Regions from separate parts of the Psychrobacillus sp. FSL H8-0510 genome, predicted to be linked through region 3. Evidence: riboswitches for the same ligand, from Rfam matches in the RefSeq annotation. Region 3 holds a riboswitch; each other region holds the start of a gene.

Region 1 (10,616 bases), 3.0 Mb from region 3:
AGATAAAGAGAAGCAATTTGATATGTCTACCCAAATGGTACCAGCAGCTGATGCTGGTGCGTATCAGATCGGGACTCCTCATATACTAAGCAGTGCACCATTATTAGGTTCGCTAGAGATGTTCCAAGAGGCTGGAATGGAAGCAATTCGTGAAAAATCATTAAGACTTACCGATTATCTGATGATGTTAATTGATTTGGAGTTGGGTGAGTATAATTTTGTCATTTCTAATCCGCGTGAATCAGAAAAGCGTGGGGGTCATATCTTTTTAGTGCATGAAGAGGCGGCTCGTATATGTAAAGCGTTAAAAGAGCATCAAGTCATTCCCGATTTTCGTTCACCTAATGGTATTCGCCTGGCACCAGTTGCATTGTATAACTCGTTTGAAGACGTTTGGAATACTGTGCAGATTTTAAAAAGGATTATGGAGGAAGAGCTGTATAGAAAATATGAAAACAAACGTGATGTCGTTGCTTAATAAGGAGGGATGATATGCAAGATGAAAAGAAGGAAAGTGGCATTCATACAGATTTTAGCAATGATATGACGTATGGGGAATATTTGCAACTGGATAATTTATTGGCTAGTCAGAACAGATTATCTGGACATCATGATGAAATGCTTTTCATCATTATCCATCAAGTTAGTGAACTTTGGATGAAGCTTATCCTACATGAATTGACTAGTGCCATTCATGCTATTCAGGCTGATAAGATGCAATCTGCCTTTAAAATGCTAGCAAGAGTGACGAAAATTCAAACACAAATTATTCAAGCTTGGGATGTTCTTTCTACATTAACACCGGCAGAGTATCTAGAATTTCGAGATAAGTTAGGCAAGGCTTCTGGATTTCAATCTTTTCAATACCGACAAATCGAATTTGCTCTTGGCCATAAGTCCAAACATATATTAAAGATTTACGAGCAAGATGAAGAATTGCATAGAGAATTAGAAAGTGCTTTTCTTGCACCGAGTATTTATGATGTTTCGATTCAAGCATTAGCTAGAGCGGGGTTTCCGATAGCTCCTTCATTATTGAATCGAGATTATTCCATTTCGTATGTGGGAGATGAATCAGTAGCCAATGCATGGAAGGAAGTTTATCAAAACGTCGATCAACACTGGAATTTATATCAACTAGCAGAAAAGCTAGTAGACGTGGAAGACTGGCTTCAACAGTGGCGCTTTCGTCATATGAAAACGGTTGAAAGAATAATAGGATTTAAGAAAGGCACTGGGGGATCTTCCGGTGTGAATTATTTACGACATGTATTAGATCATCGTTTTTTCCCGGAACTTTGGGATTTACGCACTAATTTATAGGGGGTCACGGATATGAATAAGGAATGGATCGATATTACACAAACTATCTCTACTAGAATAGCTACATGGCCAGGAGATACACTCTTTGAATATGAACTAACCGCTACAAAGGATGATGGTGGTGCTGCAAATGTTGGGACGATTACAGCAAGTTTGCATACTGGAACACATGCAGATGCCCCATTTCACTATGTAAGTGAAGGGAAAACGTTAGATATGCTAGACGTTAATATGTATATTGGTCGTGCCAAAGTGGTGAGTGTCGTTGGGGCTACGGAAATTGGTAGGGAGGAGTTAGAAGGGTTTGATCTAACAGGTGTAGAACGTTTGCTTTTAAAAACGACGAATACTGCATCTCCTGAAAAATTTCCAGACAGGATTAATACGTTGAAGGAAAATATTGGCCCTTTTTTAAAGGAAAAGGGTATCTATCTCATTGGCACCGACCAACCTTCCGTGGACGGTATCGAAAGTAAGGAACTATTAGCTCACCATTCGCTGTTTAACAACGATGTATTTATAATTGAAAATCTTTTGCTCGAAAAGGTAGAACCAGGTGATTATGATTTAATCGCTCTGCCCTTGAAAATTGAAGGGGCAGATGGAAGTCCCATACGAGCTGTGTTAAGAAAAGTATAATACCAAGGGTAGATATAGCACTTAGAAATGCTAGTCTATCCATTTTTTCTTTTGGTTCTATTAAGGAGGAGCTTGAATGAAAAGATTTTTATTTATTTTCCTTTCAACGGTAATAGTTGGAGGTGTTTTTTATATGGGCATGGATTATCAAATGCGATTAAGAGAAAGGTCAGCGATAGTATTTGATATTAAACCTTTTATAATATTTACAAGTATTTTCTCTATTTTTATGGGAATGTTGTTACGATTACCTAAATTGATCATAGAAATTAAAGATAAAAAGAGATGGTCGATTGATTGGGTAAAGGTCCTTGTAATTGGAATCCCATCTATTTATATCGCTATGATTCGGCTTCTGGCTATTGTTTATGGAAAGAATTTGTTATTTTTCAATGAAGTAACGCTATTAGGTGATTTTACATTCACGTATATAGCAGGAGTTATATTTGGCTATGTTTTGTTAGACAGTCTGAAAAGCAATGATTCATCAAATGATAAGGGTAAATTAGCATAATAGTGAATTCAGTCGATAAAAAAGCCTTGTTATTATACAAGGCTTTTACTAATGGAGATTGTTTCTTTAGAATTAGTTTTTCTCTATTTGTTCATAATTTACCTTCTCGTAGTGAGGTAAATCATATCCGATAATTTTAAAAACGCTTATACTAGTTATATGAAGTGAAATAAGGAGTGGTTATGTTGAAAAGAATAGTAGTTATAGGCGGAGGCATTACAGGCCTTTCAACGATGCATTATTTGCAGAAACTCAAAAAAGAAATGTCATTAGATATAGAGTTAGTGTTAGTTGAAGCAAATGAGTATTTAGGTGGCAAAATCCATACCGTACTGGAGAATGACTTTATCATGGAGGTTGGGGCAGATTCAATCGTTGCAAGAAATGAATCCATCATTCAGCTAATTGAAGAGCTTCAACTAGAAGATGAAAAAGTGTACAACTCAACAGGCATTTCATATATTTACACAAATAATGAGCTCCATGCGATTCCTGCAGATAGTGTTTTCGGTATCCCTGCAAGTATCGAGTCGTTAAATAGCAGTACGCTAGTATCCGAATTAGGGAAAAAAGAAGCGTTAAAGGATTTAGAAATACCAAATGAAATTTTCACAAAAGAAAGTTCTGTCGGATCATTTTTAGAATATTTCTTAGGGAAGGAATTAGTGGAAAAACAAATTGTTCCTGTGTTATCTGGCGTATACTCGGGGGATCTAAATAAGCTTTCTATCGCTTCAACATTGCCATACTTAATCGATTATAAAAACAAATACGGCAGTATAATGAAAGGGTTAGAAGAAAACAAAGCGCAATTCCAGGCCTCAGCAAATAAGAAGTTTATTTCCTTTCAAAACGGACTTTCTACACTTATCGATCGCTTAGAGGAAGTGCTAAGCCACTCAACAATTATTAAAGGTGTGGCAACGAAGAAAGTAGAGAAGAAAGATGATTATTATTCGGTTTTACTGACTAACGGAGAAACGATTGAAGCGGACAGTGTAATACTAGCAACTCCTCATAACGTGGCGCAAGTAATTCTTCAGGATGAAGAGTTGGATACGGACTTTAACAAACTGAAAAATTCCTCCCTTATTAGTGTGTATCTTGGTTTTGATATTCCAGACGAGCAGCTCCCAGCGGAGGGAACTGGTTTTATCGTTTCGGAAAATAGTGATGTGAGATGTAATGCATGTACGTGGACAAGTCGGAAATGGACGCACACATCAAAAAATAATCAGTTATTAGTTCGTATGTTTTATAAGAGTTCGAACCCGGCTTTTGAGAGCATGAAGAACATGAGTGAAGACGAGCTAGTGGAAGTGGCGCTTCAAGATATTGAAATGAGCTTGAAATTAACGGGCAAGCCTGAAGTCATAGAAGTAACAAAATGGAACGAGCAAATGCCGAACTATCATTTAGCACATGGAGATGCGATTCAATCATTAACAGCTAAAATGGCAAATGACATGCCAAACGTCTTGTTAGCTGGCTGTTCTTATTACGGAGTTGGGATTGCGGCTTGTATTAAGAATGGCAGAGAAACTGCAGAAAAAATCATAAATTCAATAGTACAGTAAATTACGGGACCAAAATTCACTTTTGGTCTTTTTTTTATGGGGAAAAAGGAATAGTTGCATTTTTAGTGGAATTTACAATTTCTTTTATTGTGCTACGATGCGGGTGGAGGTGGTTGGTTGATAGTAAAAACACGTACGGAGGAATATAGCTATATAGGTCTTCAGTTATTGAATCGACGATTACATGAGTCACATGAAATGAAGGAATTGATTCATTCCAAAATGCATATGGCATTGGCTGGTATTCATGGAGAAGTTAGAGTAGACGGAGTGTTTAGTAAATATTCATTTCCTTTTGAATATGTGGTATTGCACGATGTGAGTTTAGAATCATATGGAAAGTTCCAGATTGATACAGTCTTTTTCACGCAGTATTTTGCGGTGGTTTTGGAGAGTAAGAATATAAGTGGGAAGTTGAGCTTTAAGCAAAACCCCTCTCAATTAGAAAGAGAAAATGAAGAAGGTAAAGTGGATGTATTTGAAAGTCCAGAGGTTCAGATTGAAAGGAATATTTTTTTACTCGACGAATGGTTAAAACAATATGGTGTGACGATTCCTGTTTTTGGAGTAATTGTATTAACAAATTCCAAAGTTCGAGTTATTGAGCCCCCCACAAAATACAACGCTATTCTCCATCAAACAATTCCTATCTATCTAAGAAATATTCCTCGAGAAAGAAGGTATATATCTAGAAAAGAGCTGCATAAATTGAGTACAGAAATTTTAAAGAGTCACAAAACGTACTTCCCATACCCGATGTGTAATCGCTGGGGTATTAACCCAAATGATTTACAAACTGGAGTGTGCTGTGAAAAATGTGAAATGTTTGGGATGGTAAAAAGGAAGAATGGTTGGAACTGTATACGTTGTGGTCATGTAGATAGGCTTGTTCATGAGAAAGCCATTCGAGAGTGGTTTGTTTTGATCGGGAATACGATTAATAATCGGCAGTGTCGAAAATTCCTTCATATAAACTCTCATCATGTAGCATCTAGACTTCTCCAATCTATGGATTTAATTCGAACTGGAACATCCCAGAGTAAAATAGAGTATAAATGGAAGTGGTGAAGCGTATTATTGGAGAATCGATCGATCGAGAGGAATAATCGATCGATACACATCGAAAATCGATCGACCACCACAAAAAATCGCTCCATCGTCGTCCATAATCGATCAATCATCACGATAAATCGATCGATGAGGACGATCCAACCTCAAAAGCGGAGTATATAGAAAGTTCAAAATATACCTTGACGCTTTAGTTGAATAAAGGTACGATATGTCTAATTAGAAAACTGAATAGTGAAATTCTTATCAAGAGAAGCCGAGGGACTGGCCCTACGACGCTTCAGCAACCAGCCATTCATTTGGTCAGGTGCTAAATCCAGCAGACTTTGCAAAAGTTTGAAAGATGAGAAGGTGGTATCTTGCATACTAGTAAAGCCTTCTTTTCATAGAAGGCTTTTTTATATGGGAGGATGAAGGCACTATGAGTTTATTGGAGAAGTTACAGACATCTATGCTGACAGCAGACGGGGCAATGGGGACACTTCTGTACTCTTATGGAATTGACTATTGTAATGAAGAGTTAAATATTCAAAAACCGGAAATTATAGAGAAAATCCATCAGGATTATATTGCGGCCGGAGCAGATATTATTCAAACGAATACATACGGAGCAAATGCTATTAAGCTTGCTCGCTATGGACTAGAAAATCAAGTGAAAGAAATAAATGAAGCTGCTATTCAAATTGCGAAAAGAGCTGCCGCGTCTGGAAACCAATTCGTCCTCGGGACTATTGGGGGGATTCGAGGAATCCGAAAAAGTGATGCTACACTCCAAGAAATTATTCATTCACTCGACCAACAAGCAATCCAATTGTTAGCAGGAGATCCAGATGGTCTATTACTTGAAACCTATTATGATTTCGAAGAGCTAAAGACTACTATGACTTATCTTCGTACACTAACCGATATTCCGATAATAGCTCAAGTATCTATGCATGATCCGGGTATTTTGCAAAATGGCTTACCTCTAAATGATGCGCTGCATGAGCTTGAAACAATTGGAGCCAACATTGTGGGAGTCAACTGTCGACTAGGTCCACATCATACAATTCAAGCATTTGAAGGAGTAAAGCTGCCAGAAAAGGCATTCTTATCTGCTTATCCAAATGCGAGCTTACTGGATATAGATGAAGGACGTATAGTTTACGAATCCGATGCTGAGTACTTTGGTAAAGCTGCATTATATTTGAGAGATGCAGGAGTGCGCTTAATAGGTGGTTGCTGTGGAACGACACCAAAGCATATTGAAGCAGTGAAAAGACATATTGGGCATTTAACCCCTATTACCAATAAAGTAGTAGAGACAAGAAAGCCTATTATTATTCAAGATGCTAAGCCAACTAATACCCAAGCTCTACATGAAAAAGCGAAAACAGAACGGACCATAATTGTTGAATTAGACACTCCCCGTCATCTCGATACGACTACATTCATGGAAGGTGCAGAAAAGCTATATGCAACTGGAATTGACGCGGTGACAATGGCGGATAATTCATTGGCTTCTCCACGAGTTAGTAATATGGCGATGGGTTCGATGTTAAAACACCAAAAAAATATTAGACCACTTGCTCATATTACGTGCCGTGATCGTAATTTAATTGGTCTTCAATCTCATTTGATGGGACTAGATGCGCTCGGAATCCATGACATTCTTGCAGTTACTGGAGACCCAACTAAAATTGGGGATTTCCCTGGGGCGACAAGTGTTTATGATGTATCAAGCTTAGAACTGATTCAACTAATCAAACAATTAAACGAAGGTATTTCTTTCTCAGGAAAGTCGCTACGGAAAAAGGCTAACTTCTCTGTAGCAGCTGCTTTTAATCCGAATGTTCGTGTGCTGGACCGTGCAGTGAAGCGACTAGAGAAGAAAATTGAGTGTGGGGCGGATTATTTCATCACACAGCCTGTCTATTCGAAAGAAAAAATCCATGAGATTTACGAAGCGACCAAGCATTTATCAACCCCTATTTTCATCGGAATTATGCCACTAACCAATAGTCGAAATTCTGAATTCCTTCACAATGAAGTCCCAGGCATAAAATTGTCTGAAGAGGTGCTAGAGCGTATGCGTTTATGTGGAGAAGATAGAGTGCGAGCTACTGCAGAAGGTATTCAAATATCGAAGGAATTAATCGATACCGCAGCGGAATTATTTAACGGAATTTATATTATTACACCATTTTTCCGTTACGATATGTCTCTAGAATTAATTCATTATATTCAAGAGACTGACCGGGAGAAAGAGAGAGGATTCAGCTATGTCCAAACATCTAATTGAGCAGCAGCTCCAACAAAGAATACTAATTATTGATGGTGCAATGGGAACGATGATACAAAATGCAGATCTTAGTCCTGAAGACTTCGGAGGGGAAGAATACGACGGTTGTAATGAGTATTTAAATATCGTCAAACCAGATGTTATTGAACATGTTCATCGTGAATATTTAGCTGCTGGGGCTGATATTATTTGCACGAATACATTTGGTGGAACCCCAGTCGTGTTAAATGAATATGATCTTGGTGCTCAGGCACATGATATAAACTTTCGAGCAGCCCAGCTTGCTAAAACATGTGCAGATGAATTTTCTACATCTGACTGGCCACGATTTGTAGCTGGGGCAATAGGGCCAACGACTAAAACACTATCGGTTACTGGTGGTATTACGTTTGACGAACTTACAAACGACTTTTATGTACAGGCAAAAGCACTAGTAGAAGGTGGAGTAGACGTTATTTTACTAGAAACGAGCCAGGATATGCTGAATGTGAAGGCTGCGACAATTGGTATCCAACAGGCTTTTACTGAGCTAAAGATAGAACTACCTATTATGATTTCTGGAACGATTGAACCGATGGGAACGACACTTGCAGGGCAGAGTATTGAAGCATTCTATATTTCCATCGAACATATAAAGCCACTTTCTGTTGGATTGAATTGTGCTACCGGACCAGAATTTATGACCGATCATATCCGTTCGTTATCTGAGCTATCAGATGGATATGTTAGCTGCTATCCTAATGCTGGCTTACCAGATGAGGAAGGGCATTATCACGAATCTCCTGAATCACTTTCTAAAAAGCTGAGAGGCTTTGCGGAAAAAGGGTGGTTGAATGTTGTTGGTGGATGCTGTGGAACTACTCCAGCTCATATTCGAGCAGTACGAGAAGCGGTAAAGGATCTTTCACCACGTAAACCCGTAGAAGCAGGTCATGGGCATGTAGTATCAGGGATTGAGCCTCTTCAATACGACGAAACGATGCGGCCACTCTTTATAGGGGAACGAACAAATGTAATTGGCTCTCGAAAATTTAAACGTTTAATTGTAGATGAAAAATTTGAGGAAGCCTCTGAAATTGCTCGGGCACAGGTAAAAGGTGGAGCTCATGTTATCGATATTTGCCTAGCAAATCCGGACCGCGATGAACTAGAGGACATGACTAACTTTATGAAAGAGGTAGTGAAAAAAGTTAAAGTGCCACTTGTTATTGATTCGACTGATGAAAAGGTAATTGAAGTTGCACTGAAATATTCCCAAGGAAAAACAATTATCAACTCTATTAATTTAGAAGATGGAGAAGAGCGGTTTGAAGCTGTAATGCCTTTAGTGAAGAAATACGGTGCGGCAGTTGTAGTTGGCACAATTGATGAGATAGGAATGGCGGTTACAAGACAGCGAAAGTTAGAAATCGCAGAACGTTCATATGATTTATTAGTTAATAAATGGGGGCTTGCGCCAGAGGATATTATCTTTGATCCACTCGTATTCCCAGTAGGAACAGGTGACCAACAATATATTGGGTCAGCAGTAGAAACGATTGAAGGGATTCGCCTCATTAAAGAAAAACTGCCAAGAGCACTAACTATTTTAGGAGTAAGTAATGTCTCCTTTGGTCTTCCACCCGTTGGTCGAGAAGTATTGAATGCAGTCTATTTATATCATTGCACGCAGGCTGGTTTGGATTACGCGATTGTAAATACCGAGAAACTGGAGAGATATGCGTCTATTCCTAAACAAGAAATCGATATGGCCAATGAGCTTTTGTTTACGACTACTGACAAAACACTTGCTGATTTCACAGATTTTTACCGAGATAAAAAGAAAGAAAAGACTGAAGATGATATACCCAAAACTGTACCAGAACGGCTTGCCTATTATGTTATTGAAGGTACGAAGGAAGGACTTATCCCGGATTTAGAAGCGGCACTTCAAATGTATGATGCACCACTAGATGTTATTAATGGTCCATTAATGAAGGGGATGGCTGAGGTAGGGCGACTGTTTAATGACAATCAGTTAATAGTTGCAGAGGTTCTTCAAAGTGCGGGAGTGATGAAGGCTTCTGTTGCATATCTGGAGCAGTTCATGGAGAAAAAAGAGGATGACTCTGGTAAAGGGAAAATCGTCCTTGCGACTGTAAAAGGCGATGTGCATGATATAGGTAAAAACTTAGTTGATATTATATTGAGTAATAACGGATATAAAGTAATCGATGTGGGGATTAAAGTAACTCCAGCCACTTTAATAGAGGTAATCCGGAAAGAAAAGCCTGATATGATCGGACTTTCAGGGCTCCTTGTAAAATCTGCACAGCAAATGGTCATCACTGCTCAAGACTTTAAAGAAGCAGGTATTGATGTGCCAATATTAGTAGGCGGAGCAGCACTTTCTCGTCGTTTTACTGAGACAAAAATTTCCGCTCAATACGATGGTCCTGTTCTATATGCGAAAGATGCCATGCAGGGTCTGGACCTGGCCAATCGATTACAAAATAAAGAAGATAAAGAGACTCTATTAGTCGAACTTAGTGTTCAACAAGAAAAACGAAAAATTGCGGAAGCTAATCGCTCGGCCAAACAAGCGGTAGCTGTATTAGAAAAACCAGTTAAAACCGTACGTGAGGATGTTCAGGTATACATTCCAAAGGATGTTCGTAAACATGTATTAAAGGATTATTCTGTCGCACATTTGCACCCATATGTGAATATGCGCACATTAATAGGTCATCATTTAGGATTAAAAGGGTATAGTGAAAAACTGTTAGCAGAGAATGACGGGCGTGCAACGGAATTACATGAATTAGTCACAGGATATTTGCAATCTGATATATTGAAGCCACAAGGGGTATATCAATTTTTCCCTGCTCAGGCGGATGGCAATGATGTCATTATTTATGACCCGACCGATGGTAAAACAGAAATCGAGCGCTTTACATTCCCACGTCAATCCGTCGTGCCATTCCTGTGTTTAGCAGATTATTTAAAATCTGTAGACAGTGGAGAAATGGATTATGTAGCACTAATGTTAGTAACGGCAGGGCATGGAGTTCGTGGGGAAGCCGCTAAACTGAAAAACCAAGGCAAATTTTTAGAAAGCCATGCATTACAAGCAACAGCCTTAGAACTTGCAGAAGGATTTGCCGAACGCATTCACCAAGAAATCCGAGACCAATGGGGATTCCCAGATGCAACGGAATTCACCATGCGCGACCGT
Region 2 (10,616 bases), 3.5 Mb from region 3:
ATCTATAAGCTTAGTAGGAATATACATAGTTTTGCTTATAGTTTTCAAAGATGTTATGTGGCATGACTTTGAAACTCATCTTGCTGTTGGCTTTACATTACTTGTTTTATATAGCTCTTCTTTTTTGTTTCAACATGCTGCAGAAAAATTGCCTGAAGAGAAAAAAGTGGATAGCAATTATTACTCAGCTAGTTTTCCGATTCAGGAACTTAATTTCCAACGAGACGTTTCGTTAATTCCTCAGACTTATTTAGTCTCCGGTACAGGCGAACGGTTATATAAGATAAGTCCTACTGAAGAACAGCCCTTTCGAAGGAAACTATCCACATTTAGTATTTTCAAAATGGGAATGTTCTTCCCAGTTACTTATCAATTGATAACAATGGATGAGAAGGTAGTGTCTACGTTTACCATTTACAATAAGCTTAGATTTATGAAAATAAAGGTGCTAGATCATAGTCGTCTACACATAACTACTATTGTTATGCCACTAATTTCTTTAAAAAATAGAGCTATAATATTTGATGCAAATAACGAAAAACTACTTCAAATGGAAGCGAAAAGTGTATATGGAGACATTGACGTTGATGATTTAGGTGGTCAAAGATTAGCAGCATATCGGTTTGGAATTTTTCCATATGCTACGCATCCTGCATTTGAAGTCCAAGCAATGAATGTCCATGTCTCCCTTGCGCATAATTTAACGCACACAGAAAAACTAACTTTTACTGCATTGTTTTACTATTGGACAGCCAATCAATAAAAACGAGCAAATTCATCTAGAATTTACTCGTTTTTTTTTAAGAAAATATATGTTCTATACTCAATATGTGCCCAGGAAGTATATAAAAATGTAACGTGAACAATGAGTTAGGGTGACTTAAAAGAATGAATAATACTGCTGATTTCCGTTTCAGGTGGCCGCTTTCCGCGGGCGTTGCCACCTTCGACTGCAATCAAATGTGTAGTACTTAACTTTAAGATATTGCAGCCTTTCGGTTAGATGATATGAGTAGTACAAGCAGCTATTATAGTAATAAAATTGTCTGTTGAATTAGGGGTACTACTCTGTAATACTTTTCTCTAAACATACTTACCTAGTTCTAAGTGTTGTAGAAGGGCGACGGGCAGATAAATGCCATAAGATTACTGAAAAAAAGTGATATTGGTTGTGACCAAGTCACAACCAATATCACTAAAAATTCAATCGGTAATCATATAGCAAGACGTTTGTCCAAAGTCCCTCGAAAACGAAAGAAACAGTTTTCACTTCAAGGACCGGGCGCCTTTATACCTGGATTCTCTTATATTAATCTTTAAACAGATTAAACCACCCTTTGTATTTGAACCAACTAAGCATAGAAAAAGCGATGAGGACCATAGCACCGAGTACTACGAAATAACTATATTTCCACTCAAGTTCAGGCATGTTTGCAAAGTTCATACCGTATACTCCAACAATGAACGTTAAGGGTATAAAAACAGTTGATACAATCGTTAAGATCATCATGATACGGTTCATCCTACTAGAGTTTATCGACATATGACTATCACGTATATCAGCTGTCAGCTCTCGATTAGATTCAATCATTTCCGTCAGTCGTATTAAATGATCATAAATATCTGCAAAGTAGGTGTGTTCCGTTTGCTGTAAATTCATTCGTTCTGAATTTAATATTCTATAAAGTAAATCTCGCATAGGAATAACTGTACGTCTTAAACGTAACAAATCTCCTCGAAGATCAAACACTGAATCCATAGAAAAATGGCGCATATCATAAGATAGCTTATCTTCTACAGCATTTAAATAGCCTTCAATTTTATAGACAATCGGAAAATAGGCATCCACCACTTTATCGATGATATTATAAGTTGCATGGATAGCACCTCTATCCCAGCCCTGTGAATTTTGTCTAATACGCTCCCGTGCTTGCTCCATTTCATGCATCGGATGGAAATGAAATGACACTACATAGTCTTGACCAACAAATATGTCTAACTCTTCTGCTTCTAATGTTTCCTCATTGAAAGAATGTAAAACAAAGAAGTTATAACCATCATAATAGTCCACTTTAGGACGCTGTAGCCTTTGTAAGCAATCCTCAATAGCCAGTGGATGAAAATGAAAGAAAGAACTAAGTAAAAGTTCTTCTTCTTTAGTTGGCTCAGCAATGTCAATCCAGTACCATTCAAACTTTCTCCGTTTTATATCTTCTATAGGAAAGTCATTTACTATTTCATGATCGGTCGTTATGCCAATCGTATGGATCATACATATCCCTCTTTTCATCACTATCTCTTTTCATATTATCTCATAGTCTTCATATTATTAATGTACCTAAAAAACTGAGGAAATGAAAAGAAAATTATGATGCTTCCACCAATAAAGATGGTATATTCTAAATAAAATGAAAATAGTGGTTGACTTAGGTAATTTCTATTTGTATACTAGGTATTAATCAAATAAAACAACTTTCTTATCAAGAGAGGTGGAGGGACTTGGCCCTATGATACCTCAGCAACAGGCAAAAATTTGTACTGTGCTAATTCCAGAAGCGTTATGCTTGAAGATAAGAAGAGACTAATTCACCGATGACGTGTAAACCTCTTCTTGTTTCTAAGAAGGGGTTTTATTTGATTTTAACTATAAAAAATAGGGGGAGAAATCAATATGTCATCGGAATTACTAAAAGCATTCAACACATTGAAGGAAAAGCAGTGGGTAGATTTAACACACACATTTGGAGCTAATTCACCACATTTCGCTGCTTTTAAAGCAGCTGAAATCGACACATTGTTTAATCATGACGATGGATTCTTTGCACAAAGCTTTCAATTTGCAGGACAGTACGGCACGCATATAGATGCACCTATACATTTTGTAAGGGATACGCGTTACTTAGAAGAACTCGAATTGAAAGAATTGGTATTACCATTAGTCGTCATTGATCGGTCAAAGGAAGCGGCTGAAGATAATGATTTTACTTTATCGGTGGATGACATTTTCACATTTGAAAAAGCCCACGGAAAAATCGAAGAAGGCTCATTTGTCGCTCTTAGAACCGATTGGAGTAAACGTTGGCCAGACGAAAAGGAATTTAACAATAAGGATGCAGCGGGTAATAATCACGCGCCGGGTTGGGGATTAGAAGCTTTGAAGTTTTTATTTCAAGAACGAAAGATTAAAGCTATAGGACATGAAACATTCGACACTGATTCAAGTGCTGACTATCTAAAAAACGGCGCATTACACGGAGAATATTATGTGCTTGAACAAGATACTTACCAAATAGAATTATTGACGAACTTAGATAAGCTCCCTGCAACAGGAGCCATTATTTTCAATATCGTCCCGAAGCCAGAAAAAGCCTCTGGATTCCCAGTTCGATCATTTGCCATCTTACCATAGAAGGAGTGAGATAAATGGACAGTTCAAACAGCTATTCAAGCTCCATTTCGAGCGGACCATGTAGGAAGTTTGTTAAGACCAGAAAGTTTACTGGCGGGCTTTAGACTTCTTTGAACACAGAAGTAACTCAATATGTTCCGCTGGAGCAGTTGAGTATTAGTCCGCAATGCAGATTTGCTTCTAGACATCATGGTAATAAGCTTACAGAAGAACAGCATAGTTTGGAGTTAATCCGTGTAAGATCTCGACTACTTTCCATACTCATTTGTAGAATACTGTAGCTGAGTAAAAATATAACTTTCTTTCTCGGGTCTCATTTGATAATGAGAAAGAAAGTAAAGTTTTAAACATAAATGAAATGCCAAGGGAATAAACCCTTGGCATTTCATTTGTTTTCATTATTTTCTTTCTGCTTTTAAAGCCTTAAACAGTGAAATAATCATAAGTAACATTACGAATGAAAATGGTAAGGCGGCAATAATAATTGTATTTTGTAATGCTGCTAATCCATTAACGGATAACAAAATAATAGCGATTACGGATAATGTGATTCCCCAAGCGAGCTTCACTCTGTTCGGTGGAGTCAGTGACCCGTTGGTCGACTGCATACCAAGAACGAAAGTGGCAGAATCTGCCGAAGTAATGAAAAAGGAAGCAATTAATAACACAGCAAAAACAGAAATACCTGTAGAGAAAGGCATCACATGGAACATTTCAAAAATAGTCAATTCAGTAGATGCTTGTGCTAAATCAGCAATGCCTCTTTTCTGAAAGTCAATGGCTGTTGTACCAAAAGCTGAAAACCAAAATGTTCCCAGTAAAGTAGGTGCTACAAGAACACCTGTAACAAACTCACGTATTGTACGACCTTTAGATACTCGAGCAATGAACATACTAACGAATGGTGCCCATGAGATCCACCAAGCCCAATAGAAGATAGTCCAATTGTCTAGCCACTCTCGATTATGACCATTCAATGGGGATGTACGAAAACTCATTTGTACAATATTCCCTAAATAACCTCCGAAAGAATCTGTAAACATATCTAGAATCAGTAAGGTAGGTCCCATAATAACGACAAAACCAAGTAAAGCAAGAGCTAATAGTAAATTTATATTGGACAAATATTTTATCCCTTTACTTAATCCAGACCAAGCAGATGCTACAAAGAGGACGGTGACAACCGCTATAATGATAATCTGAGACGTAATGCCAATTTTGAAGCCAAATAAGTAATTTAAGCCGGCATTAATTTGAACAGCACCGAATCCAAGAGAAGTAGCAACGCCAAATGCTGTGGCAAAGACAGCGAGCACATCTACGAGAGTACCCCATGGGCCTTCCATTCGTTTGCCAAAAATTGGTTTCAAAGTGGAGGAGATTAAGCCTGGTTCCCCCTTACGGAATTGGAAGAATGCAAGAGATAATGCAACAACCCCATACATAGCCCAAACATGGAATCCCCAGTGGAAGTAAGTTTGACGAAGGGATTCTTTAAAAGCTGCATTCGTACCTGGTTCAGCTGTGGCAGGATCAATGGCAAAATGTGACAAGGGTTCAGCTGCCCCATAAAAGACAAGCCCAATTCCCATACCAGCAGAAAACAACATAGAAATCCAAGTAATAGTTGAAAATTGCGGACGATCTGAATCTTTTCCCAGTCGGATTTTTCCATAGGGACTAAAGATGAAGAAGATGCTTAATACTAACATTAGCGTCATAAGTAACATATAGTACCAACCAAATGATGAAGCAACGAAAGTTTTAATAGTACTAGTAATAGCTTCAAAACTTTCCGGGGCTAAAGCACCGTATCCAACAGCTAAAACTATTAAACCAATCGTTATATAAAATACCTTTGATAATTTTTTCATGTTTTCCCTCTCTCGCGTTTTTATCCTAAACGCTTAACTATACTAATAAAATATTATAGAATCAACCAAAATACTTATATTTATTCCTTATAGTATTACCATTTTAGCTTAGATTGAAACTTCTTCTTTCACAATAAAGCCTATCAAGCTGTTTTTATTTTTACTTAATGGGGATGTTTGTCTAGTTAGTTTCTTCTCCTCTTGCATTTACTAATAGTAGTGCAAGAAGGAGGTGAATTAACAATGAATCAACATCAACATCAACAACCCTGTTCCTGTAATCCTTGTCAACAAAAGCAGTGGCAACAACCAGCTGCTCAACCAGTTGTTTGTCCTCCGCAATACCGAGTGCGTGATTCGTTCTTACCTAGAATGCAGCCTGTTATCCATCCAATTGTAAATGTGAATAGAGAGCATATCGTAAACGTTCCTCAGCACTTTTACACAGTTACAAATCAAAATGTAATGGTACCCGGCAGTCAACAGGCATTTCCTATGCAACAAGGACAGTTTCCACAACAATCATTTGGTCAACCATACGGACAACAGTTTGGGCAACAACAATTCGGACAGCAACAGTTCTTCCCAGGTCAGAATAGATAATTCATCTGTATTCTAGTTTTCTTCGTTATGAAGAAAACAACAGCAAATGCCTTTATATCAAAGTGCATTTGCTTTTTTATTATGATTTTAATGTAAAGCTTTTCTTTCTAATCATTCGATACAATGTATCTATGTATTTAGATGTATTGTAATATTCAGTATATTTTGATAAAGTTTATAATTATTTCGGTTTCTAAAAGAAAGAGAAAAGTAGAAAGATATGGGGGAATAATATGAAGCTATTTTTATCGGTCGATATGGAAGGAATAACAGGTTTGCCAGATTACACGTTTGTAGAGTCCAACAAGCATAATTACGAACGGGCGAGACGTATAATGACTCAAGAAGCAAATGCCATTGTGGAAGGTGCTTTATCAAAAGGTATAAAAGAAGTACTAGTCAATGACAGTCACTCTAAAATGAATAATCTCCTGGTAGAAGAATTACATCCAGATGCTTCCTTAATCACAGGGGATTTTAAGCCTTATTCAATGGTGCACGCACTAGATGAAACGTATTTAGGAGCTGTTTTTGCAGGTTATCATTCACGGGCTGGACAACCCGGTGTAATGAGTCACTCGATGATATTTGGGGTTCGTAATATGTACATAAATGAAGTAGTAGTTGGAGAACTTGGATTAAATGCATTTGTAGCAGGATATTATGGTGTGCCAGTTATTATGGTGGCAGGAGATGACGGTGCGTGTAGGGAAGCGGAGGACCTTCTACCTGGAGTCGTGACTGCAGTGGTGAAGGAGTCTATTTCTCGTTCAGCTGTTAAGACGTTACATCCTTTAAAATCACAGGCCTTGCTTAGAAAGAAAATAGTGGAGGCTATAGAAAAACGAGATCAAATAAAGCCTCTAACTCCTCCTGAAAAACCAGTACTAAGAATTGAATTTGTAAACTATGGTCAAGCGGAGTGGGCGGCTTTAATGCCGGGTTGTGAAATTATAAAAGATACTACAGTGGTGGAGTTTAAAGCGAAAGATATTTTAGAAGCATATCGAGCAATGCTTGTTATGGTGGAATTAGCGTTACAAGCTAAATTCTGTTAAGGGGGCTTTTGAATGGGAAAATATATTGTTAAGCGTTTTATCATGATGATTGCGACAATTCTCATCATTGCTACATTAACCTTCGTATTGATGCACTTAATACCCGGTTCTCCATTTGAGGGAGAGCGGACGACTAATCCTACCATTCAAGCAAACTTAGAAAAATTTTATAAACTAGACGAACCCCTTCATATTCAATATTTAAGTTATTTAAAATCCATTGTCACATTTGACTTTGGGCCATCTATTAAGAAGCCGAATGAATCCGTAAATGAATTGTTAGCGCGGGGATTCCCGATTTCCTTTGAACTTGGGATGGCTACTATTTTAGTAGCTTTGCTTTCAGGGATCATACTGGGTACGATTGCTGCACTTCGACATAATGGTCTGGTAGACTACTTTGCCATGACATTTGCAGTAGTTGGTATATCTGTACCTAACTTCGTACTTGCAACATTACTTATTCAACAACTTGCTGTGACCTGGGACTTGCTACCGGCAGCAACCTGGTCTAGTCCGTTACATATGATATTGCCTATAATAGCCCTTGCAACGGGACCCACCGCTATTATTGCTCGCTTAACTAGATCTAGTATGTTAGAGGTGCTTACACAAGATTATATTAAAATGGCCCGTGCTAAAGGATTATCTCCCGTACGGATAATTGTTCGCCATGCATTAAGAAATGCACTTATGCCAGTTGTGACAATTTTAGGGACGATGCTTGCTGGAATACTAACAGGTACTTTTGTAATCGAGCGTATTTTTGCCATTCCAGGTATGGGGAAATATTTCGTGGAGAGTATTAATAATCGAGATTACCCCGTAATCATGGGTACAACTGTGTTTTATAGCGCATTTCTAGTGTTCATGCTATTCATTGTAGATATTGTCTACGGATTACTGGACCCACGTATAAAATTACACCGAAAAGAAGGGGATGCCTAATGACAAATTCACAAGAAGTAGTGTCCCCACAGCATGTAAAAGATGAGTGGTTTCAACCTCTACCAAAGAAGCATGGAGGAGCAGAAACGGTTGTAAGACCCTCATTATCCTACTGGAAAGATGCTTGGCGTCGATTACGAAAAAATAAATTGGCAATGGGTGGATTAATTTTTCTCATTTTATTGATGCTTTTCGCTATATTTGGTCCTATCTTTTCTCCATATTCGGTTACCGCTACTGATTACCCTAACCAAAACCAACCTCCATCCGCTGCTCATTGGTTTGGTACCGACGAAGCAGGAAGAGATGTGTTTACAAGAACCTGGTATGGCGCCCGTATTTCTATATTTGTAGGAGTAATGGCTGCGCTTATCGATTTCTTTATTGGCATTATTTACGGTGGTATTAGTGGTTATAAAGGTGGACGTACGGATTCCATTATGATGCGAATAGTAGAAGTACTTTATGGATTACCCCATTTGTTAGTTGTTATTTTGTTAATGGTTATCATGGGGGCAAGTTTAACGACAATCATAGTAGCTCTTACTGTTACAGGATGGGTAGGAATGGCGCGTATTGTTCGAGGACAGGTACTACAAATAAAAAACTATGAGTTTGTAACAGCCTCCAAATCGTTTGGTGCTAAGAGCTCTAGAATTATCCGGAAAAATTTATTACCGAATACAATGGGTCCTATTATAGTTCAAATGACTCTTACAGTTCCAAGTGCAATCTTTGCGGAAGCTTTTCTAAGTTTTTTAGGCTTAGGGATAGCAGCTCCATTTGCAAGTTGGGGTGTTATGGCAAATGATGCACTTCCTGTTATATTATCTGGTCATTGGTGGCGCTTATTCTTCCCAGCATTGTTTATTTCTTTAACGATGTTCGCCTTTAATGTACTAGGGGACGGACTTCAGGATGCGCTAGATCCGAAGCTTAGGAGGTAGATTGGATGAATGAACAACAGTTAGATATTGCGAAGGAACACGTAAAACAGCGAGTTAATGAAGTAGATAAATCACTTCCAGTAGGTACCTCTGAAACGCAAAGGAATAGAAAGAAAGCAAAGAAGGTAAGGTCAGATGTAAAAGTACTTCAGGTAAATAATCTCCAAGTTTCTTTTCGAACGTATGGTGGAGAGGTAGAAGCTGTTAGGGGGGTTAGTTTCGATCTTCATCAAGGGGAAACACTGGCTATAGTAGGGGAATCAGGATGTGGAAAAAGTGTTACTTCTAATGCCATTATGGGGTTAATACCGGAGCCTGCCGGGGTTATTAAGAATGGTAGTGTTCTTTTTAAAGGGAAAGAGTTGACGGGGATGTCGAAACCGCAACTGCGGAAAATTCAAGGGGTAGACATATCGATGATTTTCCAAGATCCTATGACAGCACTAAACCCAACGCTCACGGTTGGGGAGCAATTAACAGAAGGGCTTCGAACGCATAAAAAAGTAAGTAAACAAGAGGCGAAACAAAAAGCGATAGAAATGTTGGAACTGGTGGGAATTCCCAATCCTAAAGAGCGCTTAAAGCAATTTCCTCATCAATTTTCAGGAGGAATGCGACAAAGAATTGTGATTGCTATTGCGCTCATATGTGAGCCGGAGCTCCTAATTGCGGATGAACCAACTACCGCACTAGATGTAACGATCCAAGCACAAATATTAGAACTCTTTGAAGAGATTCAACAGAAATCGAATATTTCCATTATATTAATCACTCATGACTTAGGAGTCGTTGCGAAAATAGCTGATCGAATTGCCGTAATGTATGCCGGAAAAGTAGTAGAAATTGGGGATAAACGTGCAATATTTTACACACCGGAGCATCCATATACAAAAGGGCTTTTAAATTCAGTTCCTCGTCTGGACTTGGTTGAGGAAGAATTACAACCAATTGAAGGGACGCCACCAGATTTATTTTCACCACCTAAAGGATGTCCTTTCACGGCAAGATGTCCGTATGCAATGGAAGTATGTGATCATGTTTATCCTTTTACGACAACGATATCTGAATCACATGCGGTTGACTGTTGGCTTCAGGACGAACGTGCAAAAGTATTACAAGAGTTATCTTAAAATAGGATGAGCGCGCTTTAGTGCATTCACATATATATTACAAAGGGGGAACTAAGATGAAGAAATGGTTAATGTTATTTGTAGTAGCATTATTTGTCCTTGTGTTAAGTGCTTGTACAGCCACGAAAGATGCGGGTGAAAAAAAGGAAACTAATACAGGAAACGAAGGAGAAGAGAAGGAAACAGCAGTAGAAACTGAAACAGAAAAAATACTCAAATTAAATAATGGAAATGAACCAACATCATTTGATCCATCTGTAGGATTTGATGCGGTTTCTTGGAATGCATTGAATAATCTAATGGAAGGACTTGTACGGCTGTCAAAGGACCATGTAGCAGAACCTGCAACAGCTGAAAAAATTGATGTTACAGAAGATGGTCTAACGTATACATTTACAATTCGCGACGATGCGAAATGGTCTAATGGTGAGCCTGTATTAGCAAGTGATTTCGTTTATGGTTGGTTGCATATGTTAAATCCGGAAACAGCTTCCCCAGCAGCATTTTTAGCGTATTTCATTGATGGAGCAGAAGCCTATAATAGTGGGGAAGGCGCAGCTAAGGACGTTGCTATTAAAGCGGTAGAGGAAAAAGTATTTGAAGTGAAATTAAATGCTCCAACAGAAGCATTCTTAAACATCATTACT
Region 3 (10,616 bases):
TAACCCGTATATTAATAGCAATGCGATTGCCCATTTTGGAATGGATGTTTGTTTGATGTTTCTAAATGCGAAGATATACCAAATATGTCCGATCAAAAAGGTTATAAGTCCGACTATAAACCAATAGATTAATCCGTCAGCAAACATACATACAGTGAGTCCGATTAAAATAAGTGTCTTGTACTTTTTAGATTCTCCTCCAGATTGTAGAGAAGCAAACAAGATAATAAGTAGCATCGGAATAAGTTTGAAAATAATCTTTGTCGATACAGGGTCACTTGGAATAAAGAAAATATAAATAATACCCATAATTGCAATTAAAACCCCAATAATTTTGCTCCACATAAAACAAACACTCCCCTTTCTTATTAAATTCGTTACGGAAGATAAAACTTCCTCCACATTGTATGCGAATCTAAATAAAAAAAAGAACCAGCTGCCATAGTGAATAGGGCAACTGGTTGTATTTCTGATTGGTATTGTCTTGTGGAAGTTGAGCTTTATTTATTAGTAAGCAGTCCAACCAGCATCAGCGGCAATAATTTGCCCATTAACGAAGCTTGATTCATCAGAACCTAAGAATACTGCAAGTTGTGCAATTTCTTCTGGTTGACCGACACGTGGCATAGTACCGCTACCTGTTTGCTGACGACCCATACCGAATTCAGAAAGGCTAGTCATAGAATTTTGAATATTAGTCATGACGCCACCTGGAGCGATTCCGTTACAGCGAATCCCTGAGTTAGCGTACATATAAGCTGTATTTTTAGTTAAACCAGACACTGCATGTTTAGATGCTGTGTATGCTGCACCTGCGCGAGCACCACGTAATCCACCTGCAGAAATGTTGTTAACGAATACTCCATGTCCTTGTTCTAAGAAAATGTTAGTTGCTATACGCATTGCACGCATAACGCCAGTAGTATTCACTGCGAATAACTGATCCCATTTTTCATCAGTAATTTCACCAACAGGCTCCATTCCATCCATGATCCCAGCGTTATTTACTAAAATATCTAATTTACCAAATGCTGCTTTTGTTTCAGCGAATAAGTTTTCTAAATCAGCAAGTACTGCTACGTTTGTACGGTTAGCGATTGCTTCTCCGCCAGCTGCTTTAATAGCTGCTGCCACAGTTTCTGCACCTTCTAAATTGTAGTCGGAAACAACGACCTTTGCGCCTTGTTTTGCATAAGCCTCAGCGATAGATTTCCCCATCCCAGAAGCAGCGCCTGTAACGATAGCTACTTTGTTTTGTAATCTCATAATTATTTCCTCCTCATATGTTATTATACAGTTGTACAATAACAGTATAGTTTAAAATGAAAACGTATTCAATCAACAGTTATCGCAATAGTTGTACAATATCAAACACATATTGCAATAAGTGTTCGATAAGGAGAGATATTATTGAAAACAAAAGATTTAAGAGTCGTGAAGACAAAAAAAGCTATCTATCAAGCATTAACTCATATATTAAAAAACAAAAGTCTGACTGATATTAATGTGTCCGAGCTTTGTAGACAAGCCGGTGTAAATAGGGGGACTTTTTACTTCCACTATGAGGAGGTTGGAGATGTTTTTAAGGAATTTTTTGAAGAGGTCATTTTAGATTTGCAAGAATCTTATAAAGAACCATATAAATACATTTCTGCACTTCAATTAAAGTCTTCAGTTTACAAAAATCTAGATCCAAAAACAGTTCGTATTTTTCACCATGTCAAAAAGTACGAAGACTTTTACCGTATTATTTTATCAGATAATGTGTCTACAACATACTACTACATGTTTTTTGATGCAATCCGTTCGAATTTTATAGAAGATAGTAAAATAGGGGAGTATGATGAATCTAAAAAATTTGTATATTCTTTTATGACAAATGCAATAATTGGTTTAATTATTGAATGGCATCGAAGTGATTTTAAAGAGTCCGTTGATGACATGAACATTCATTTAGTTCAAACATTGAATGCGATAGCGAGGAATTAGTGAACTTAGTATATATGGTATTTCTCATATTTGAAGAATAAAAGAATAAGTGGAGAAATAAAGAAGGTTAAAAAGTTGTACAAAAAAGACTCATCCGAGAGGATGAGTCTTTTTAATCAAAACTTAAACTTCTTGTAAAGTATTGCTTAATTACTTGCGTACAGTTTTTAAGGCAGTTGTCCAAGGGATAACTTGATCTAGCATTTGGTTTACTGAATCAGCTTGTACTGCTGCTGGTTTGAAGTCTGTCCCATTTTCAAAGTCTGTAAACAAAGATAGTGCTGGATGTACACGTACATGCGCTACTAGTAATTCACTTAAAATACCACGTAAATGCTCGGTTGCTCGAGCCCCACCTACTGAACCGTAAGATACGATTCCTGCTGCTTTGTTGTTCCACTCTTCACGTAAATAATCTAAAGCATTTTTAAGTGCTCCTGTGATTGAGTGATTGTATTCTTGAACGATGAATACAAATCCATCTTGTTTTGCAATGGCTGCTGACCAAGCTGCTGCACCTGATGCGTCGCCGCCTGCTTCACCTAATAGAGGTAATTTGAAATCTGCAATGTCAATAATTTCATATTCTGCGTCTCCACGCTTGTCGGCTAACTCTTTTACCCATGCTCCAACTTGAGGACTAACGCGTCCTTCACGTGTACTTCCTAAAACGATACCAATTTTCATCATGTCATTTCCTCCTGTTTGCTCTTCATTTGAATTTAATCCGAATATTTTTTTCATAAAGCTCATGTTTATACCCCAAATCTTTACTTATTTTTTTGTGACAGTTTTTCATCAAGTGATAAGTTAATTGGATTAACTAAGACAAAGTAAATACCGATAGCCAAGTAGACTAGTTCTAATTCGTATCCAGCGGATACACCATCGCCTAATAATCCGAATGATAATTTCGCTGAGAAAATTGCTCCTAGCATTATTACCGCAAATAGCCCGCTAATTACTCGTGTTCCTAGTCCAACTACCAGTAATGCTCCACCGACTAATTCAATAATCGCAATTGCGTATGCTAGAGAACCTGGTAAACCAAGGAACTCAAAATATCCAACGGTATTTGAAATACCACCTTGGAATTTTGCTATGCCATGTATTAAGAACATAAGTCCAAACACGACACGTAAAATAAGTGTTGCAAGTTGTTGCTTCTTCATAATAAAAAAATCCTCCATTTAAGTTACTTAACGTAACTTACTATAATATAGTTATTAACTAAATACAATACATTTGATTACAAAAAGTAATCATATAAGCGAAAAAAATGATTTTCTGCTTATTTATCAGAAAATCAATGAGTAAGAAAGCTATAGAAATGTAAGGAAATCAACTAAAAACAAGCATTCTGATGAATGCTTGTTTTAAAAACTATTTTTGCCAAGGAGGATAGAAAGTTACATAAGTTCCTGCTATAAAATCATGAATTGCTCGTTTATCTTCACGAATACCAACCATAAAAGCACTAACAATAGCACCAATGCCAAATGTAAAACCATAGATAATACCGGCTATTAAGTGACGTTTAATCATTATCCAAAAGTTGACGTCAGTTTCATCGATATTCACAATACGAATACCAAGAATTCTCTTACCTACAGTGTATCCAACCCAAAAGACAGGTAGTAATATAAAATAAAGATATGACCCTATAGTAGTAAACCATGTATTGCTTTCTCCAAGAATAAGGTAACTAATGATAGCTAGTGGAGCCCCCATAATAATACCATCGAATAAACTAGCACCAAACCTAATCCAAAAGCCAGCAGGATTCAATAACTTCAACTCCTTTTAAATGCCTATAATGCAGAGTCATCCACGCTATTTAAATATTCTTCAATCGAGCCAATAACGGATTCCACACAACCTTCCTCGAATGGAGAGATCAAATTAGCTTCTGCTACTAATTTAGTGAAAGATGTCGACCCACCAAGCTGACAAAGATGTAAATAATCCTTCCATGCAGCTTCGTGATCCTCTCTTGAACGCTTCCAAAATTGGAATGCACAAATTTGAGCAAGTGTGTAGTCAATATAATAGAATGGGCTAGCAAAAATATGTGCTTGGCGTTGCCACAACCCACCTGCCTCATAATAACTATTACCATCGTAATCACTGTGAGGTAAATAAACTTCCTCGATTTTCTTCCAAGTAGCTTTACGTTCAGCGGGGGTCATCTCTGGATTTTCATATACAGCATGTTGGAATTCATCGACTGCCACACCGTAAGGTAGAAACAGCAGTCCACTACTTAAGTGAGCAAACTTATATTTGTCTGTTTGATCCTTAAAGAACAATTCCATCCAAGGCCATGTGAAGAATTCCATACTCATCGAGTGGATCTCACATGACTCATAGGTCGGCCATACATACTCAGGGATTCCAATGTTACGACTTGTATACACTTGGAAAGCGTGACCTGCTTCATGCGTTAATACATCAATATCTCCAGATGTTCCATTGAAGTTAGAGAAAATATAAGGAGATTCATAGTTATCGATAAACGTACAATAACCACCTGCTTCTTTTCCCTTTTTCGCAACTAAGTCCATCAATTCACGGTCAATCATAAATTGGAAGAACTCCGCTGTTTCAGGAGAGAGCTCCTCGTACATTTTCTTGCCGTTTTCAACAATCCACTCCGGAGAACCTTGTGGTGTTGCGTTCCCACTTAAGAAGTTAAAAGGCTCATCATAATACTTCAGACTGTCTACGCCTATGCGTTTTGCTTGTCGCTCATAAAGTCTAGTTGCAACAGGAACGATAAAATCACGGACCTGATCACGGAATTTTTTTACCATCTCTGCATTGTAATCGATACGGTTCATACGAATATAGCCGAGCTCTACAAAGTTCTTGTACCCGAGAGTTGTTGCTATTTCATGGCGTACTTTTACTAGTTGATCATAAAGGTCATCAAATTTCGCTTCATTTTTATGGAAAAATCCACTACTAGTCTCTTTTGCTTTTTTACGAGTATCACGATCGGTAGATTCAGCATATGGTCCCAGCTGTGCAAGTGTTAATGTTTCCCCGTTAAATTCTACTTGTGCGGAAGCAACTAGCTTCGAGTAGTCGGATGCAAGCTTATTTTCTTTTTGCATAAGAGAAATAATTTCCGGTGAGAATGCCTTAATCTGATAATCTGCCAAATCGAATAGTTGATTGCCCCATTTATCCTCCAGTTCATCTCGAAAAGGTGATTCAACCAACGCTTTGTAGTATTCAGTAATCATCTCTTCAATTTCAGGATTCGTTTCATCAAAATAATCACGCTCTTTTTGATAGAACTCATCATTAGTATCGATAGATGCACGAATATAAACTAAGTTTGCTTGTGTAGAATAATCATTGCGAAATGCATTGATATTCTCGATTGCCTCATTCTGTTCTGCTACAGAAGAAGCTTCTTTAAATTTTGTTAATAACTCTCTAAATGTAGATTTGTCTTGTTCTAAATTTGGACGTTTATATTCATAATCGTTAAATGTAACCAATGGAATTCCCCTCTCTATCGTTTCGCTTTACGAAACTCCTTATTCATATTGTTTATTATTTTCAGATAAATTGCAACCACATTTTTACATATTGATAATTTACAAACGTTATTATATAATGTTTGTAAATTAATAAACAAAGATTGGTTGTGTTTGTATATGGAAGTGTCAGAATTACTTTGGAGTGCCTCCTCAGAACAGTTAAAGTCAGGGTATGCTGAAGAAGACGAAATGTATATTTGTATTATGTGCGGTTTTAAAGTTGAAAAGGGATTCATTTATCCAAAGAATAATATGTTATATGAAGCAGAAAAATTCATGAAGCATCATATTGAAATGGAGCATGACTCTGTTTTTCAATATCTAATAGGGCTTAACAAAAAATTTACTGGCTTAACCGAACATCAAAATAGCCTATTACGCCTCTTTTATGAGGGTAGAAGTGATGCAGAAATACAAACAGAGTTAGGAATTGGAAGCTCTTCTACGATTCGAAATCATCGTTTCGTATTAAAGGAAAAGGAGCGACAAGCAAAAGTGTTTTTAGCGATGATGGAAATGTTAAAGGCAAAAGACAATCATGCACCGACATTTTTACCGCTTCATAAGACTGCAACGATGGTGGACGATCGGTATAACATCACGCAAGAAGAACAAAAAGATATCGAAAGTAAATTCTTCCCAGACGGAATAGATGGACCTCTTATGAAATTTCCGAGGAAAGAAAAGCAAAAACTAGCAACCTTAAGAGTTCTGATCCAAAGATTTGAAAAAGGAAAAACTTACACAGAGAAAGAAATAAATCATGTACTAAAGAATGCTTATGAGGATTTCGTAACATTAAGACGTTACTTAATAGAGTATGGATTTTTGGCCAGACAAGACGATGGTAGTGCGTATTGGGTGAAAAACTAAGTAGAAGGATGGAATATAAATGGATCGCAAAAAAGAATTAAAACAAGAATATAAAGAAATTAAAATCGAGGGCGGAATTTACGTCATCACAAACAAACGAAACGGTAAAAAGTATGTAGCTTCTACACCTAATTTTAAAACGTTGAATGGGGTTAAATTTACATTAGAAAACGGACTCCATTCAAATAAAAATCTGCAAAAGGACTGGACTCAGTTCGGCAAAGATAATTTTGACATAGAGCATATGGAGATTATTAAAAAAGAGGAAACTGAAAGTAGGGTAGGCAAAAAAGAATTAGAAAGGTTATTGGAGAAATGGTTAGAAAAACTACAACCTTTCGGTGAAGAAGGGTATCATAGCTAAAATGAATTTTATGGAATAGTAAAAAGATGGGTATCAAGAAAATAACACGATAATTACTTAATACCCATCTATTTGTAACAATCAATTCCCCAAAATATATGCCTTTAACAACGCGACACGTTCTCGCGTACGAACCTTGAATTCAACCACTTTGGGAGTTTTAGCAGCCACGACATCTGATTTCCATCCTAGTTTACTTGCTAGTACTTTGGATCGTTGTAAATGGTAGTCGCTTGTTATAAGGGTGACGGAGTCGATATTACTGGGTAGTAATTCTTGTGAGAACAGTAGATTTTCATATGTTGAGGTGGCTTTGTCTTCTAAGATGAGTCGATCTTCGGCTATGCCATTTTCCAATAGAAAATCTCTCATCACCACGGCCTCTTCGATATCTTCATCGGGACCTCGTCCACCTGAAAGTACTAATTTTACATGGGTATATTTTTGGGCATACGCAAGAGCAGCCTCCAATCGATACTGTAAAGCAAAAGAAGGGATATTCCCTTTTTTCACTTTGGCACCAAGCACAATAGCATATTGATTGGTGCCATCTGCCTTTGGATTTTGACCATTTTCAAGCCAATTACTCGTGAGAACCCATATCCCAATTCCACTAGAAATAATCACTACTAATGGGATAAGCACGATCCACCTCATTTTCTTCTTCATGATATTCACTCATTTCATACAGATGGTTTCTTCTTACTTAAGAAAGTGGAGATTCTCATCTCTTCCTTTCGCATTAAACGACGGAAATTCTCGAGATGTAGTACAACAGCCATCAAAAATAGGAATCCGGCAATAGCCATTGGCCCTACTCCTTCTGCAAACCAAATGGATGCACCGATAAAAACAAAGTAAAAAACAAACACACCAATTAATAAATAGTCCGTTAATAATGTAGTTCCGATTAATAATATAAGTCCGATTAAACCAAGCGGCCAGCTAAGAGCAAGTAGTACACCAATAAGGGATGCAGTGCCTTTACCACCTTTAAATTTAGTGTAAAGAGGGAAGTTATGTCCAAGTATTACAGCAGCACCTGCACTATATAGCAGGATGTCCTGTTCCACTATCGAAAAATGTGCGTACTGTGAAACCCAAAAACCCGTCCCAATTACGACTATAACTCCCTTTAAAATATCAATTATGGCAACTAAAATGCCATATTTTGCGCCAAGAACAATAGCTGCATTTGAGGCGCCAGAATTTTTTAAGCCCTCTTTTTTAATATTTACCCCACTCAGATACTGAGCTATTTTAGAACCGTGAATGGACCCAACAAGATAACTGATCACAAGGATACAAATCATCGGAATGAGCATTTTTTTCACCCCCATTAACTTCAATATATTAAACGAATGAAAAGATGAGAAGTTTCAGAATTTTAAAGTATATGTTTTTTAATTATTCAAAAAAGTATTGACAAATAGATTGGTAGAAATCTATACTGTGTAACAAGATGGAAAACTAAATCTAATACTCTTATCAAGAGTGGCGGAGGGAATAGGCCCTACGATGCCCGGCAACCAACAAGTTCTCAACTTGGAAAGGTGCTAAATCCTACAAATTCTAAATTGAATTTGGAAGATAAGAGGAGGAACATGCGAATTTGCACCCTCTTCTTAATTGAAGAGGGTTTTTTGTTTGTTCTAATCCTCCCTCGCCTCCATAAGCGTCCATCTAACTACATTTTAGGAGGAATTCAAATGACCAATCTACAAAAAGAAACACTACTTTTACACGGTGGCCAACAACCAGATCCAGTGACTGGATCACGAGCAGTACCCATTCATAAGACGACATCCTTTGTATTTAGAGATACAGAACATGCACAAAACCTATTTGCTCTTGCAGAAACAGGTAATATCTATTCACGTATTACGAATCCAACTGTGGATGTATTTGAACAACGAATTGCATTATTAGAGGGGGGAACGGCAGCAGTTGCATTTTCTTCAGGAATGGCAGCTATCGCATTTTCTATATTAAACATTGCAGGAGCAGGAGACGAAATTATTGCTGCTGAGAATTTATACGGTGGTACGTTTAATTTATTTGCTCATACATTGCCGCGATATGGTATAACGGTGAAATTTGTAGATTCTACAGATCCAGAAAATTTCCGAGCTGCTGTGACAGATAAAACGAAAGCATTTTTTGGAGAAATTATAGGAAACCCAAGCTTAAATGTATTAGATATAGAAAACGTAGCAGCCATTGCTAACGAAGTAGGAGTGCCTTTACTTGTAGATAGCACATTTGCTACTCCATATGGATCGAACCCTATTAAGTACGGTGCTCATGTCGTAATTCATTCAGCGACTAAGTGGATTGGTGGTCATGGTACTACGATTGGTGGAGTTGTAGTAGATGGAGGAAACTTCAATTGGGACTCCGAGAAATTTCCAGGATTCACACAACCGGATGTGACCTATCATGGTCTAAGATATGGAATAGACGTTCCAAACGTGGCATTTGCAGTGAAATTACGCGTTCAATTGCTTCGTGATTTTGGTCCAACTTTAAGTCCTGAAGCAGCATTTTCCTTTTTACAAGGACTAGAAACACTTCATTTACGCGTACCAAAGCATAATGAAAATGCACAAAAAATTGCGGAGTACTTAGAAAGTAACGAAGAAGTAACTTGGGTTAACTACTTAGGTTTAGAAAGTCATCCCTCCCATGAGCTTGCTAAAAAGTACTTACAGAATGGTTTTGGTTCCATCCTAACTTTTGGAGTGAAAGGTGGTAAAGAGGCAGGTCGTAATATTATCGATAATATTGAAATTTGGTCGCATGTAGCTAATGTCGGGGATGCTAAATCGCTAATAATCCACCCTGCATCTACAACACATCAGCAGTTAACTCCTGAAGACTTGGTGAAATCGGGCGTTACAGAAGACTTAATTCGCTTGTCTGTTGGACTAGAGGCGGTTGAGGATTTACAGTCTGCCCTTGATAAAGTACTTGTGGGAAAAACAAATGTCCTCTCTAGATAGAATTTTATTGATAATTGAGTAAAAATGGGCTACAATATGTAAAATAGTTCTTCGTATATGAATGCGATTAGATTTTACAAATTGAAGCAAATTGGAACTCAATTGTGCAAATTCAGTTGGAGGAGATAGCATGGCGACGATAAAAGCAGCAATCCTAGGTTTCGGAACAGTCGGGCAAGGGATTTACAACATTGTAAATGAAAAAAGAGAAGATCTGAAAAAGTCTTTAGGATTAGAACTAGAAATTAGTGCGATCCTCGTAAACAATGTTGGAAAAGAAAGAATGGCTACACCTGGTGTGTTAGTAACTGATAACTTTGAGGATATTATTAATATACCTGGACTCCAAGTGGTATTCGAGGCAATTGTAAATGAGGAACCGGCATATAACTACTTATGTAGAGCGATTGATAAAGGATGTCATGTAATAACAGCAAATAAAGTAATGTTCTCCAAATATAGTATTCCATTACATGAGCGTGCAAAGTCTCGTGGAGTATTTATAGGATATGAAGCAACAACAGCCGGCGGAGTTCCAGTTATTAAGACATTAAAAAATCTATTACAAGTTAACTCAGTGAAAAGAATCCAAGGGATCTTAAATGGTACGTCGAACTACATTTTGACACAAATGCGTCAGGATGAATGTCCATTTGATGACTCATTAAAAGAGGCGCAGGACCTTGGTTATGCAGAAGCAGATCCATTTAACGATGTGTCCGGGCAAGATGCTTTCCGAAAACTGATGATACTAAGCGCACTAGCGTTTAAAAAACAGCCCAATTGGAACGATGTTCGTGTAGTTGGTATTGATGAAATCTCATTAGAGGATGTCCG

The links. A riboswitch is a leader RNA that binds a small molecule or an ion and turns the genes downstream of it on or off. The one in region 3 is predicted to bind S-adenosylmethionine.
Region 1: linked by a shared signal. The riboswitch ahead of MHI40_RS16090 (bifunctional homocysteine S-methyltransferase/methylenetetrahydrofolate reductase) and the one ahead of MHI40_RS00970 (O-acetylhomoserine aminocarboxypropyltransferase/cysteine synthase family protein) in region 3 are both predicted to bind S-adenosylmethionine.
Region 2: linked by a shared signal. The riboswitch ahead of MHI40_RS18825 (cyclase family protein) and the one ahead of MHI40_RS00970 (O-acetylhomoserine aminocarboxypropyltransferase/cysteine synthase family protein) in region 3 are both predicted to bind S-adenosylmethionine.

What each region holds. Positions count from the first base shown of each region.
Region 1 covers NZ_JBBOYZ010000001.1:3,159,171-3,169,786, reverse strand. Annotated here, with positions in the region: gene kynU (kynureninase) at 1-478, shown strand, start outside; gene kynA (tryptophan 2,3-dioxygenase) at 493-1,323, shown strand; gene kynB (arylformamidase) at 1,336-1,962, shown strand; gene MHI40_RS16105 (hypothetical protein) at 2,039-2,476, shown strand; gene MHI40_RS16100 (protoporphyrinogen oxidase) at 2,662-4,053, shown strand; gene MHI40_RS16095 (nuclease-related domain-containing protein) at 4,171-5,121, shown strand; SAM riboswitch class I at 5,362-5,471, shown strand; gene MHI40_RS16090 (bifunctional homocysteine S-methyltransferase/methylenetetrahydrofolate reductase) at 5,543-7,402, shown strand; gene metH (methionine synthase) at 7,383-10,616, shown strand, end outside.
Region 2 covers NZ_JBBOYZ010000001.1:3,682,417-3,693,032, reverse strand. Annotated here, with positions in the region: gene MHI40_RS18835 (hypothetical protein) at 1-763, shown strand, start outside; gene corA (magnesium/cobalt transporter CorA) at 1,310-2,272, opposite strand; SAM riboswitch class I at 2,475-2,577, shown strand; gene MHI40_RS18825 (cyclase family protein) at 2,672-3,409, shown strand; gene MHI40_RS18820 (BCCT family transporter) at 3,808-5,283, opposite strand; gene MHI40_RS18815 (hypothetical protein) at 5,527-5,886, shown strand; gene MHI40_RS18810 (M55 family metallopeptidase) at 6,120-6,944, shown strand; gene MHI40_RS18805 (ABC transporter permease) at 6,957-7,892, shown strand; gene MHI40_RS18800 (ABC transporter permease) at 7,892-8,839, shown strand; gene MHI40_RS18795 (ABC transporter ATP-binding protein) at 8,845-9,969, shown strand; gene MHI40_RS18790 (peptide ABC transporter substrate-binding protein) at 10,026-10,616, shown strand, end outside.
Region 3 covers NZ_JBBOYZ010000001.1:182,453-193,068, forward strand. Annotated here, with positions in the region: gene MHI40_RS00915 (lysoplasmalogenase) at 1-345, opposite strand, end outside; gene MHI40_RS00920 (SDR family oxidoreductase) at 508-1,266, opposite strand; gene MHI40_RS00925 (TetR/AcrR family transcriptional regulator) at 1,411-1,989, shown strand; gene MHI40_RS00930 (NADPH-dependent FMN reductase) at 2,140-2,742, opposite strand; gene MHI40_RS00935 (DoxX family protein) at 2,760-3,161, opposite strand; gene MHI40_RS00940 (RDD family protein) at 3,373-3,786, opposite strand; gene MHI40_RS00945 (M3 family oligoendopeptidase) at 3,801-5,498, opposite strand; gene MHI40_RS00950 (DUF2087 domain-containing protein) at 5,658-6,413, shown strand; gene MHI40_RS00955 (GIY-YIG nuclease family protein) at 6,433-6,777, shown strand; gene MHI40_RS00960 (YdcF family protein) at 6,859-7,446, opposite strand; gene MHI40_RS00965 (glycerol-3-phosphate acyltransferase) at 7,461-8,102, opposite strand; SAM riboswitch class I at 8,260-8,374, shown strand; gene MHI40_RS00970 (O-acetylhomoserine aminocarboxypropyltransferase/cysteine synthase family protein) at 8,487-9,779, shown strand; gene MHI40_RS00975 (homoserine dehydrogenase) at 9,910-10,616, shown strand, end outside.